Regions from separate parts of the Hymenobacter oligotrophus genome, predicted to be linked through region 1. Evidence: riboswitches for the same ligand, from Rfam matches in the RefSeq annotation. Region 1 holds a riboswitch; each other region holds the start of a gene.
The links. A riboswitch is a leader RNA that binds a small molecule or an ion and turns the genes downstream of it on or off. The one in region 1 is predicted to bind S-adenosylmethionine.
Positions count from the first base shown of each region.

Region 2: it holds a riboswitch for S-adenosylmethionine, as region 1 does, so the genes downstream of both, D3Y59_RS15340 (phosphoadenylyl-sulfate reductase) here and D3Y59_RS06255 (amino acid permease) in region 1, are expected to answer to the same signal.
Region 3: it holds a riboswitch for S-adenosylmethionine, as region 1 does, so the genes downstream of both, D3Y59_RS10640 (O-acetylhomoserine aminocarboxypropyltransferase/cysteine synthase family protein) here and D3Y59_RS06255 (amino acid permease) in region 1, are expected to answer to the same signal.

Region 1 is NZ_CP032317.1:1,479,378-1,482,584, reverse strand. It holds gene D3Y59_RS06260 (EcsC family protein) at 42-764, shown strand; SAM riboswitch class I at 858-950, shown strand; gene D3Y59_RS06255 (amino acid permease) at 1,286-2,767, shown strand; gene D3Y59_RS06250 (CPBP family intramembrane glutamic endopeptidase) at 2,882-3,207, shown strand, end outside.
Region 2 is NZ_CP032317.1:3,564,848-3,568,054, forward strand. It holds gene cysD (sulfate adenylyltransferase subunit CysD) at 1-759, opposite strand, end outside; gene D3Y59_RS15340 (phosphoadenylyl-sulfate reductase) at 891-1,688, opposite strand; SAM riboswitch class I at 1,945-2,057, opposite strand; gene D3Y59_RS15345 (TonB-dependent receptor) at 2,384-3,034, shown strand; gene hemH (ferrochelatase) at 3,118-3,207, opposite strand, start outside.
Region 3 is NZ_CP032317.1:2,479,891-2,483,097, forward strand. It holds gene D3Y59_RS10630 (lipocalin family protein) at 1-413, opposite strand, end outside; gene D3Y59_RS10635 (LysM peptidoglycan-binding domain-containing protein) at 623-931, shown strand; SAM riboswitch class I at 1,172-1,282, shown strand; gene D3Y59_RS10640 (O-acetylhomoserine aminocarboxypropyltransferase/cysteine synthase family protein) at 1,659-3,044, shown strand.

The sequences.
Region 1 (3,207 bases):
GATTGGGTACCCGCGGCTGCGTAATCCAAGCCACTCGCCCCATGACCCCCGACGAACAGCAAGCCTACCAAGAGCTTCGCGCGTGGCAGCAGCGCATGCAGCGGCCGCCCTCGGCCCTCAACCGCTTTGCGCGCCACGTGCAAACCCGCCTGAACGCGTTGCTGCCCGAGCGTGTGCACCAAGCACTCACCACGGCTATCAAGCAAATGGTGCGCGGCGTGCTGTTCGGCTCGATGCACACCACGCGGCAACCCCTGCAACACGCGGCCTTGGCCCAGCGCGAGGCCGCGGTGCGCCAGCGCATCAAGTACTACCGCAACACCGCCGCCGCCGAGGGTGCCGTTACCGGGGCGGGCGGGTTTTTGCTGAGCCTGGCCGATTTTCCGCTGCTGCTCGGCATCAAGCTTAAACTGCTTTTCGACATTGCCGCACTTTACGGCCACGACGTGCGCGACTACACCGAGCGCCTGTTCTTGTTGCACGTGTTTCAGCTAACCTTCAGCAGCCAGCAAACCCGCAACGAGGTGTACCAGCGCTTGGCCAACTGGGAGGCCTACCGCCAAACCCTGCCCGCCGATGTCAACGCCTTCGACTGGCGCACCTTTCAGCAAGAATACCGCGACTACATCGACCTGGCCAAGCTGGCCCAATTGCTGCCCGTGGTGGGGGCAGCCGTGGGCCTGCTCGCCAACTACCGCCTGCTCGAGCAGCTCGGCGACACGGCCATGAGCTGCTACCGCATGCGTCGGCTGCCGGCCTCCTGAGCGGCGCCAAGCACCTAGGCGCACCGGGGCGTTTGCACAATCGGCGGTTTGCAGGCTACCTTTGCCCCATCAATTCTTTGCTCTGAAGGATTGTTTTTATACAGAGGCGTGGAGAGACAGGCTCCCTGAAGCGCCGGCAACCCTCCGGATCATCCGGAACGGTGCCAATTCCTGACCATATAAAAACAAGTAGCTGTGGGCTTTTTCTGCCACTTCCCCGTTTCTGGTCTCCACCGTGCTTCTGCACCTCGCTTGCTAAACCGCGCTGCTTTGGCTGCGCATGGGCTTGGCTGCGCATGTTGCTGTTGTTGTTGAGGCCAGCCGGCGCGGCCAGGCCGAGCTGCCACGCCTAAGCGCCAGTGCAGCTACCTAGGGCTTGCTTGACGCCGCGCCCACCCGTTGCGGTAACCATTTTCCTATTTGCCGGTCGGCTGCCCGCCCAGCTGCATTAAGCAAGGGCAGGAGCAGCGCCACGGCGCATTTTCGTTCGCACGTGCAGCAGCGCGTGCACCAACCATTGTATGCTTAAAAAATCATTGGAGCTGCTGCGGCAAGAAGCCGCAGAGAGCGGCACGCACACGCTTAAGCGCAGCCTAGGTCCGTTCAACCTCATTGCCATTGGGGTAGGGGTAATTATTGGGGCGGGCTTGTTCTCGCTCACGGGCATTGCTGCCGCCAACCACACCGGCCCGGCCATCACGTTGTCGTTTGTAATTGCTGCCATCGGGTGTGCCTTTTCGGCCTTGTGCTACGCCGAGTTTGCCTCCATGGTGCCGGTGGCCGGCTCGGCCTACACCTACTCCTACGCCACCATGGGCGAGCTATTTGCCTGGATTATCGGCTGGGATTTGGTGCTGGAGTACTCCGTGGGCGCCGCTACCGTGGCCATTAGCTGGTCGAACTACCTGGGCAAGTTCCTCAGCAAGTACGGCCTCCACGTGCCGCCGCAGCTCATGATGTCGCCGTGGGAAACGGCTACCCTGGCCGATGGCAGCACCGTGAGCGGCTTGGTTAACCTACCCGCCGTGCTCATTGTGCTGGCCATTACGGCCATTATTGCGCGCGGCACGCAGGGCTCGGCGTGGTTTAATGCCATTGTGGTGGCCCTTAAGGTGTCGGTGGTGCTGGTGTTCATTGCTCTGGGTTGGCAGTACATCGACCCGGCCAACTACCACCCGTACATTCCGGCCAACACGGGCACCTTCGGCGAGTTTGGCTGGAGCGGCATTTTGCGCGGGGCGGGCGTGGTTTTCTTCGTGTTCATCGGCTTCGATATTGTGGCTACCATGGCGCAAGAAGCCAAGAACCCGCAGCGCAACATGCCCATCGGCATCATTGGCTCGCTGCTGGTGTGCACGGTGCTGTTCGTGCTGTTCGGCTACGTTATGACGGGCCTCGCCAACTTCACCGTGTTTAAGAACAGCGCCGCGCCGGTGGCCATTGCCATCGAAAAAACACCCTACGGCTGGCTAAGCACGGCCATCATCGGGGCCATTCTGATCGGCTACACCTCGGTTATCCTGGTCGATTTGCTAGGCCAAAGCCGCGTGTTCTTCTCCATGTCGCGCGATGGGCTGTTGCCAAAGGTGTTCTCGCAAATACACCCCAAGTTCCAGACGCCGCTCAAATCGAGCCTGCTGCTGGGCTTGTTCATTAGCCTGTTTGCCGGCTTCGTGCCCATTCACGTGGTGGGCGAAATGTGCAGCATCGGTACATTGCTGGCCTTCGTGATGGTATGCGTAGGCGTGCTCATCATGCGCAAGCGCGAGCCCAACGCGCCGCGCGCGTTTCGCACGCCCTGGGTGCCGGTGGTGCCGGTTTTGGGCATCGTTACCTGCTTGGTGATGATGTTCTCGCTGCCCCAGGACACCTGGATTCGTTTGTTCGTGTGGCTGGCAATTGGCCTGATCATCTACTTCGCGTACGGCAAAAAGAACAGCAAGCTGGGCCAAGGACAGCTGGTGAATTCCACCGTCGAGCCCGTGGGCAACACGGTTGCTTAAGCCTGTGGGCCCTTTGATTACCTAGGGTTTGCCTTTGCTTTTGCCACGGGCCAGCAGCAGCGCTGCTGGCCCGTTGTGCTTTTGCCTGTATTTTGGGCCTGATATTCTTAAGCAATGGAACACGTTTTTCCGCAAGAACCCTACATGATGGCCGCGCCCGCCGCCTCGCGCCGCGCCAAAAAAGCATATCCCACGTACGGCGAAAGCTGGGCGGTGCTCGGCTGGTATCTGCTCGCTTCGGTGGTTGCAGGCATCCCAATGCTGCTGTTGCTCAATTGGCTGCCGAAAGACGACGCCGAGCGCTACGGCCTGGCAATAGCCTCCATAGCGCCGGCGCTGCTGGTTTGGTTTCTGAAGCGCTACGCCGGCCCAAGCCGCGTGGTGCCCGCGAGCTGGCAAAGCCGCTACGATGGCGCCGGGCTATATGCCATTCTTACCCT
Region 2 (3,207 bases), 2.0 Mb from region 1:
GGCGTCGCCCACGGTGCGGAAGCGTACTTGGCGGGTAGTCAGCTCATCGGAAGCATCGAGCGAGAGGTGCTCGGTAACGGCCAGCAGTTGGCCCGAGGGCAGCACCACGCAGCGGCGCTCGTGGGCGAAGTAGATGCTGGGCAGCTGGATGTTCTCGCGCTGGATGTAGTTCCACACGTCCAGCTCCGTCCAGTTCGAAATGGGGAACACGCGCACGTTTTCGCCGGGCTGAATCTGGCCGTTGTAGATGTTCCAGAGCTCAGGGCGCTGGCGGCGCGGGTCCCACTGCCCAAATTCGTCGCGCACCGAGAAGATGCGCTCCTTGGCGCGGGCCTTTTCCTCGTCGCGGCGGGCGCCGCCGATGCAGGCATCAAAGCCAAACTCCTCGATAGTATCCAGCAGCGTGTACGTCTGCAGGGCATTGCGACTCGGAAACTTGCCGCCCGGCTCGCGCAGGCCGCGCTGCTGAATGGTGTCCTCCACGCGGCGCACAATCAGCTGCTCACCTAGGCGCTCGGCCAGCGCGTCGCGAAATGCAAGTACTTCTGGGAAGTTGTGGCCGGTATCAATGTGCACCAGCGGGAACGGAAACTTGCCAGGCCGGAAAGCCTTCTCAGCGAGGCGCACCAGCGCGATGGAGTCTTTGCCGCCCGAGAACAGCAGCGCGGGGCGCTGAAACTGCCCGGCCACTTCGCGCAGGATATGGATGGCTTCGGCTTCGAGCCGATCGAGGTAGTCTAAACGAGGGAGCGTTGGCATAAGGCAAGGCGGTGCCTGTTCGGCCTGTGCAGCCGAATTTTGGAGGATTAGGAAGTGCGGGGAATGCGGTGGGCCGGCAGCTTTTAGCTGTTCGTTTTCAGCTATTAGCTACCTAGGTCGTAAGCTGATTGCTAATGGCTGACAGTTGACAGCTCAGGAGGCGTAGTGGCGTGCAGGCCGCACTCCTTCGCCGACTGATCTTCCCACCACCAGCGGCCGGCCCGGAAGTCTTCGCCGGGCTTCACGGCCCGGGTGCACGGCGCGCAGCCAATGCTCACAAAGCCTTGCAAGTGCAGGGGGTTGTGCGGAATGCTGTACTCGCGGATGAAGGCCCAGGTCTGCTCCCAAGTCCAGTCGAGCAGCGGGTTCACCTTCAGCAGCTGGTAGCTGGCGTCGTATTCGGCCACCTGCATGCCGGTGCGGTTGGCCGATTGCTCAGCCCGAATGCCGGTAACCCAAGCCTCTTTACCAACCAGCGCGCGGCTCAGCGGCTCCACTTTGCGCACGTGGCAGCAGGCCTTGCGGGCGTCTACGCTTTCGTAGAACCCGTTCGGGCCTTGGCGCTCTACCAAGGCAGCTACCTGCCCGTGCTCGGGGTAATATGCCCGGATGCGCTTGCCGTATTTGAGCACGGTTTTGCTCCAGGTAGCATAGGTTTCCTGAAAATTCCGGCCCGTGTCGAGCGTAAATACTTCGATGGGTAAATCGTGGGCAAAAATTAGGTGCGTAATTACCTGATCTTCCAATCCGAAAGAGGTAGAAAAAGCGGCTTTGCCAGCAAATTCAGTTGCAATTAGGCGCAGCGTATCCAACGCATCAGCACCAATTAATTGCTGACGAATTTGCGCCACCTGAGCATCGATTAACGTCGACATGCGCAGCAGGGCTACGACCTGTTTGCCCAAGGCAAAGCAGATCTGATAAGACAAGAAGAGAGGGGTGCTGGAGGAATAGGCGGCGAACGAAGCTCAAGCGGCCAAGCCAAACGGACCTAGGGCATGCTCCGGCGGTAGGAGCCTAGGTGTTGGCGTTCCAGCAAGCGGGCAGGGAGGGTGCGAAAACCTCAACAACACGCGCGGCGCATCGGCATGCAACAACAGCACAGGCTGTTGGAGCCGAAAAGGCCCTGCTGCGGGGCAGCGGCGGTAGCGCGGGGTGTGATGATGAGGTTCACGGCGTGCGTTGTTTTTATATGGTCAGGAATTAGCTACGCTGACCTTTCGGTTGGCACCGTTCGGGACTTTCCCGTGGTTGCCGGCGCTTCACGGAGCCTTTCTCTCCACGCCTCTGTATAAAAACAATCCTGGGAAGAATTGATGAAGCAAAGGTAGGTAAGCAATTTTTGTATTTCCAAATTATTCTTTTCAACTAATATCATCTAGCTACTGCAGCAATCGTTTGCAGCGTTAATTGTTATTCAAAAACGAAATGTCGATAGCAAATACTGGGCTGTTTGTGACAGGTATTTTGCTGCTTGGTAAAAGATTGGCGCCGTTTTATTTCAGGTAGCCTGCAACCATTGCACTGGCGCGTAGCTCCTGGGCGCATGTGGGTGCGTGTAAGTTGTTTTGCGGTTGCTACGGCAGCGCTGGTAAGCGGCTTGGGCGGGTGCGCCCCGGCCCTGATGCCGCATTCGGCCAATGTGCCAGTGCTGGGCGCGAAGGGAGCCGCGGAACTGCGCGGCAGCACCGGCCTCAACGGCACCGAAGTGCAAGGGGCTTGGGCAGCTACCAACCACCTGGCGCTAACCGCGGGCGGGCTGCGTTATGCCTCGGGCCGCGACACCCGGTTTAGGAGTGCCGAGGTTGGCCTTGGGTACTACGCGTGGCCCGGCAACGAGGTAATGCTGGCGGTGTACGCAGGAGCCGGCTACGGCAGTGGCCGCGCAGCCACCTCGGGGTTCGAAGGCGGGCGTGAAACCGACATCCGGAGCCGATACCTGCGTCCTTACATACAGCCTACATTGGTGTGGCAGCCCACCGAGCGCTGGCACCTAGGGCTGGCCTGGCAAGTAAACCAAGTGCACTACCTGCGCCTGCTCGAAACCACCCGCACCAGCGCGCCCACGCCCTTTACGGTGGAGCGCAACGGCGCCGGGCTGTGGCAAACGCAGCACCAGGTTATGCTCACCTCGAGCTACTGGCTATCGGCGCGGTGGCGGCTGGTGGTGCGTGTGGGCGGGGCGCAGGCCGGTGGCCAGTCGGGGGTAGCTGCCGAGCCGTGGCCCCTGGTAGCCAACCTGGGGCTAACGGTGCGGCTGGGCAACGCCCGCTGAACCCCGCCAAAAAGCAGCCGGGTTGGCAAAGGCGGCCTCAGCCAACCCATGCCAACCCGGCAGCAACTTGCGGCACCTAGGGCTTAGTTGCGCTTTACCATGTCCACCACCGCATCTACCCAAATCGGGTGGGTATTGCAGCTCGGTACCAGTTGCCAGTGGCCACCGCCCGC
Region 3 (3,207 bases), 1.0 Mb from region 1:
GCTTCCAATTGTAACTCAGCGCCGTCGGCACTGCGGAGCGTCAGGCGGTCGTCGGTTAGGGTTGCCACGTCAAAGGTGTTCGACATGTTGCCGTTGTCGGGCGTCATGGTAATCTTCTTGTTGGCCTGATCAAAAGTGTATTTGCCGTTGATCGACTGCGTGGGCGAAGTCATTACGTACTGGCCGTTGGCGAAAAAGCGGATTTCCTCCTGCTTTTGCTCCGAGGTTTGCTTCACCTTGTCGCCGGTGGCATCTTCTTCGCGGCGGGTTTTCCAGATTTTGCTTTCGGTGCCGTAGAGCATGTTCTGGCCTTCTACCTTGCCTTCTTTGCTGCCGCAGGCATACATTACGAGCGTTAGCATCAGCAGCAAAGTGCCCAGGTAGTGGAGTGGTGTGTTAAATGCGCGTGTCATGGGGTGTCTGGAATGAAATAGAACAGAAGAGTTCGGCGGGTGCCGCGCGGCCGAGTTGGCAAGCGCTGCGCCGTTACTTACGCGCCTTGCTGCAAAGGGTTAAGCGCGCAACTATCTGCGGCAGGGTGCGTACACCCAAGCCGAGCCAATGGGCGCTTACTTAAGCCCCAACGCTCTGTTCCGCACCTACTTACCTAGACCTCACAACCATGGGACTGTTCGATTTCCTCAGCGATAAGGGCGAGAAAAAGCCCGTACAACCTACGCAACCCCAAAAGCCAGCTGGCGGCGCGGCCGATTTCTTTGGCAATCCGCAACAAGCTCAGCAAGCACAACCTGCCGCCGCGCAAGGCGAAAGCTATACCGTAGTAAGCGGCGATTCGCTCTCGAAAATTGCCAAAAAGCATTACGGCGACGCCTCCAAGTGGCACCAGATTTACGACGCCAATAAGTCGACGATTGGCTCCAACCCCGACCACATCGAGGTGGGCCAGGTGCTGAAGCTGCCCAAATTGTAAGCCCAGCTTACTCCCAGAACTGCAACGCCTAGGTCCGACCCCTAGGCGTTTTTTTATGACTACTTGGCCCGCTATCAGACAAAGCAAATTGCTGATTGCAAATGAATTACACATCAGCATTCAGTTATTAGACTTACAGTTTTCATCACTCTGAAAAAACTTTTTGCCGGATTTGCGTTTTAGGCAACCGGTACTACCTTTGTGCCAGCCCGGCTTACGGCCCGGCGTTTTTTGAAGCATGGTTTATTCCGAAGCGGCGAGAGAACAGGCTCGATGACCCGCTGGCAACCACCGGCAACGCACAAGCCGGCAGGTGCCAAGTCCTGCCCCCACCGAGGGGACAAATAAATAGCGTGCTATGGATACCTACCCGCACCCCTACCACACTCTTTCGCAGTTCCGCGCTACCGCGGCGCCCGCTACAGCTATGCTTGTAGCCGTTCGCCCCGCCCCCGCGACCATGATGCAGCCGCAAGCTATGCGTGCTGCCGCAGCGGTGTGTTGTTGCTGTTGTTGGTAGTTAGCCCCGCGGGCGCTTAAAGCCCGCCCCTACCCCTCCCACTCTACATTTTGGCCGCCCCTGCTCGGCGGCACGTGGCTTCGTCGCACCCTAGGTTTTCACTGGGCTTGCGGCTAGCCACCACTTCGGCGCACGCGGCTTCGGGCTTGGCGTGGCCGGTTTTCCGCATCGATTTCGCAATCCACAACCCCCTTTCTCAGCCTCATCATGTCCCAGCAAAACCTGCACTTCGAGACCCTGCAACTCCACGCCGGCCAGCAACCCGACCCTACCACGGGTGCCCGCGCAGTGCCGCTGTTTCAAACTACATCCTACGTATTCAAGAATGCTGAGCACGGCGCCAACTTGTTTGCGCTAAAGGAGTTTGGCAACATTTATACCCGCCTGATGAACCCCACCACCGACGTGTTCGAGCAGCGGGTGGCGGCGCTCGAAGGCGGTGTGGCGGCACTGGCTACCTCGTCGGGGCAGGCGGCGCAGTTTATTGCCCTGAACAACATCCTACAGGCCGGCGACAACTTCGTGTCGACCTCCTTCCTGTACGGCGGCACCTATAATCAATTCAAAGTAGCCTTTAAGCGCCTAGGTATCGAGGTGCGCTTTGCCGACGGCGACAACCTCGAGAGCTTTGAGCGCCTGATCGACGAAAACACCAAGGCGCTGTACCTCGAAACCATCGGCAACCCTGGCTTCAACATCCCGGATTTTGAAGCCATTGCGGCCATTGCCAACAAGCATGACCTTCCGCTGATTGTGGATAACACCTTCGGGGCGGGTGGCTACTTGTTCCGCCCGCTCGAGCACGGCGCGCACATTGTGGTGCAGTCGGCCACGAAATGGATTGGCGGGCACGGCACTTCTATCGGGGGCGTGATTGTGGATGGTGGCAAGTACGATTTCGGCAACGGCAAATTTCCGCAGTTTACGGAGCCGAGCGAAGGCTACCACGGCTTAGTGTTCAACGACGTATTCGGCAAGAATGGCCCCTTCGGCAACATTGCCTTTATCATCCGGGCCCGGGTAGAAGGCCTGCGCGACTTCGGTCCGTCGCAGAGCCCGTTCAACTCCTGGCAGCTGCTCATCGGCCTCGAAACGCTGAGCCTGCGCGTGGACCGCACCGTGGAAAACGCCCAAAAAATTGCCGAGTGGCTGGAGGCGCACCCGCAGGTAGAAGCCGTGAACTACCCTGGCCTGAAGAGTAGCCCCTACCACCAACTGGCCACCAAGTACCTCAAGCGCGGTTTCGGCGGTGTGCTCACCTTCGCCATCAAAGGCTCGAAGGATACGGCAACCCAGTTCATCGACAACCTGCTGCTGATTAGCCACCTGGCCAACGTGGGCGACGCCAAAACGCTCATCATCCAACCCTCGGCCACTACGCACCAGCAGCTTTCCGACGAGGAGCAGCGCGCCGCCGGCGTAACGCCCACGCTGCTGCGCCTGTCGCTGGGCATCGAGCACATCGACGACATCAAGGCCGATTTGCAGCGCGCTTTCGACGCTGTGGCCAACGCAGCGCCGCTAACCACCGACAAGGATAACGCCATTCTCACCGAACAACAAGCCGAGCACCCCGCCACGCTGGAAGTATAAAGGGAGGGAAAACTTGGAAGCCCATCCACTGCCATGGTACGGGGCTTCCCTTCCAGCAAGGCACCTAGGCGAAGCGCTTCGGGAGAAAGTGCTTCGCCGCCGCTTCGGCTCCTTTGCTTTCCGGCCCCCTTTATCTGCTCGAGGGGGCCGGGAGCAAAGAATG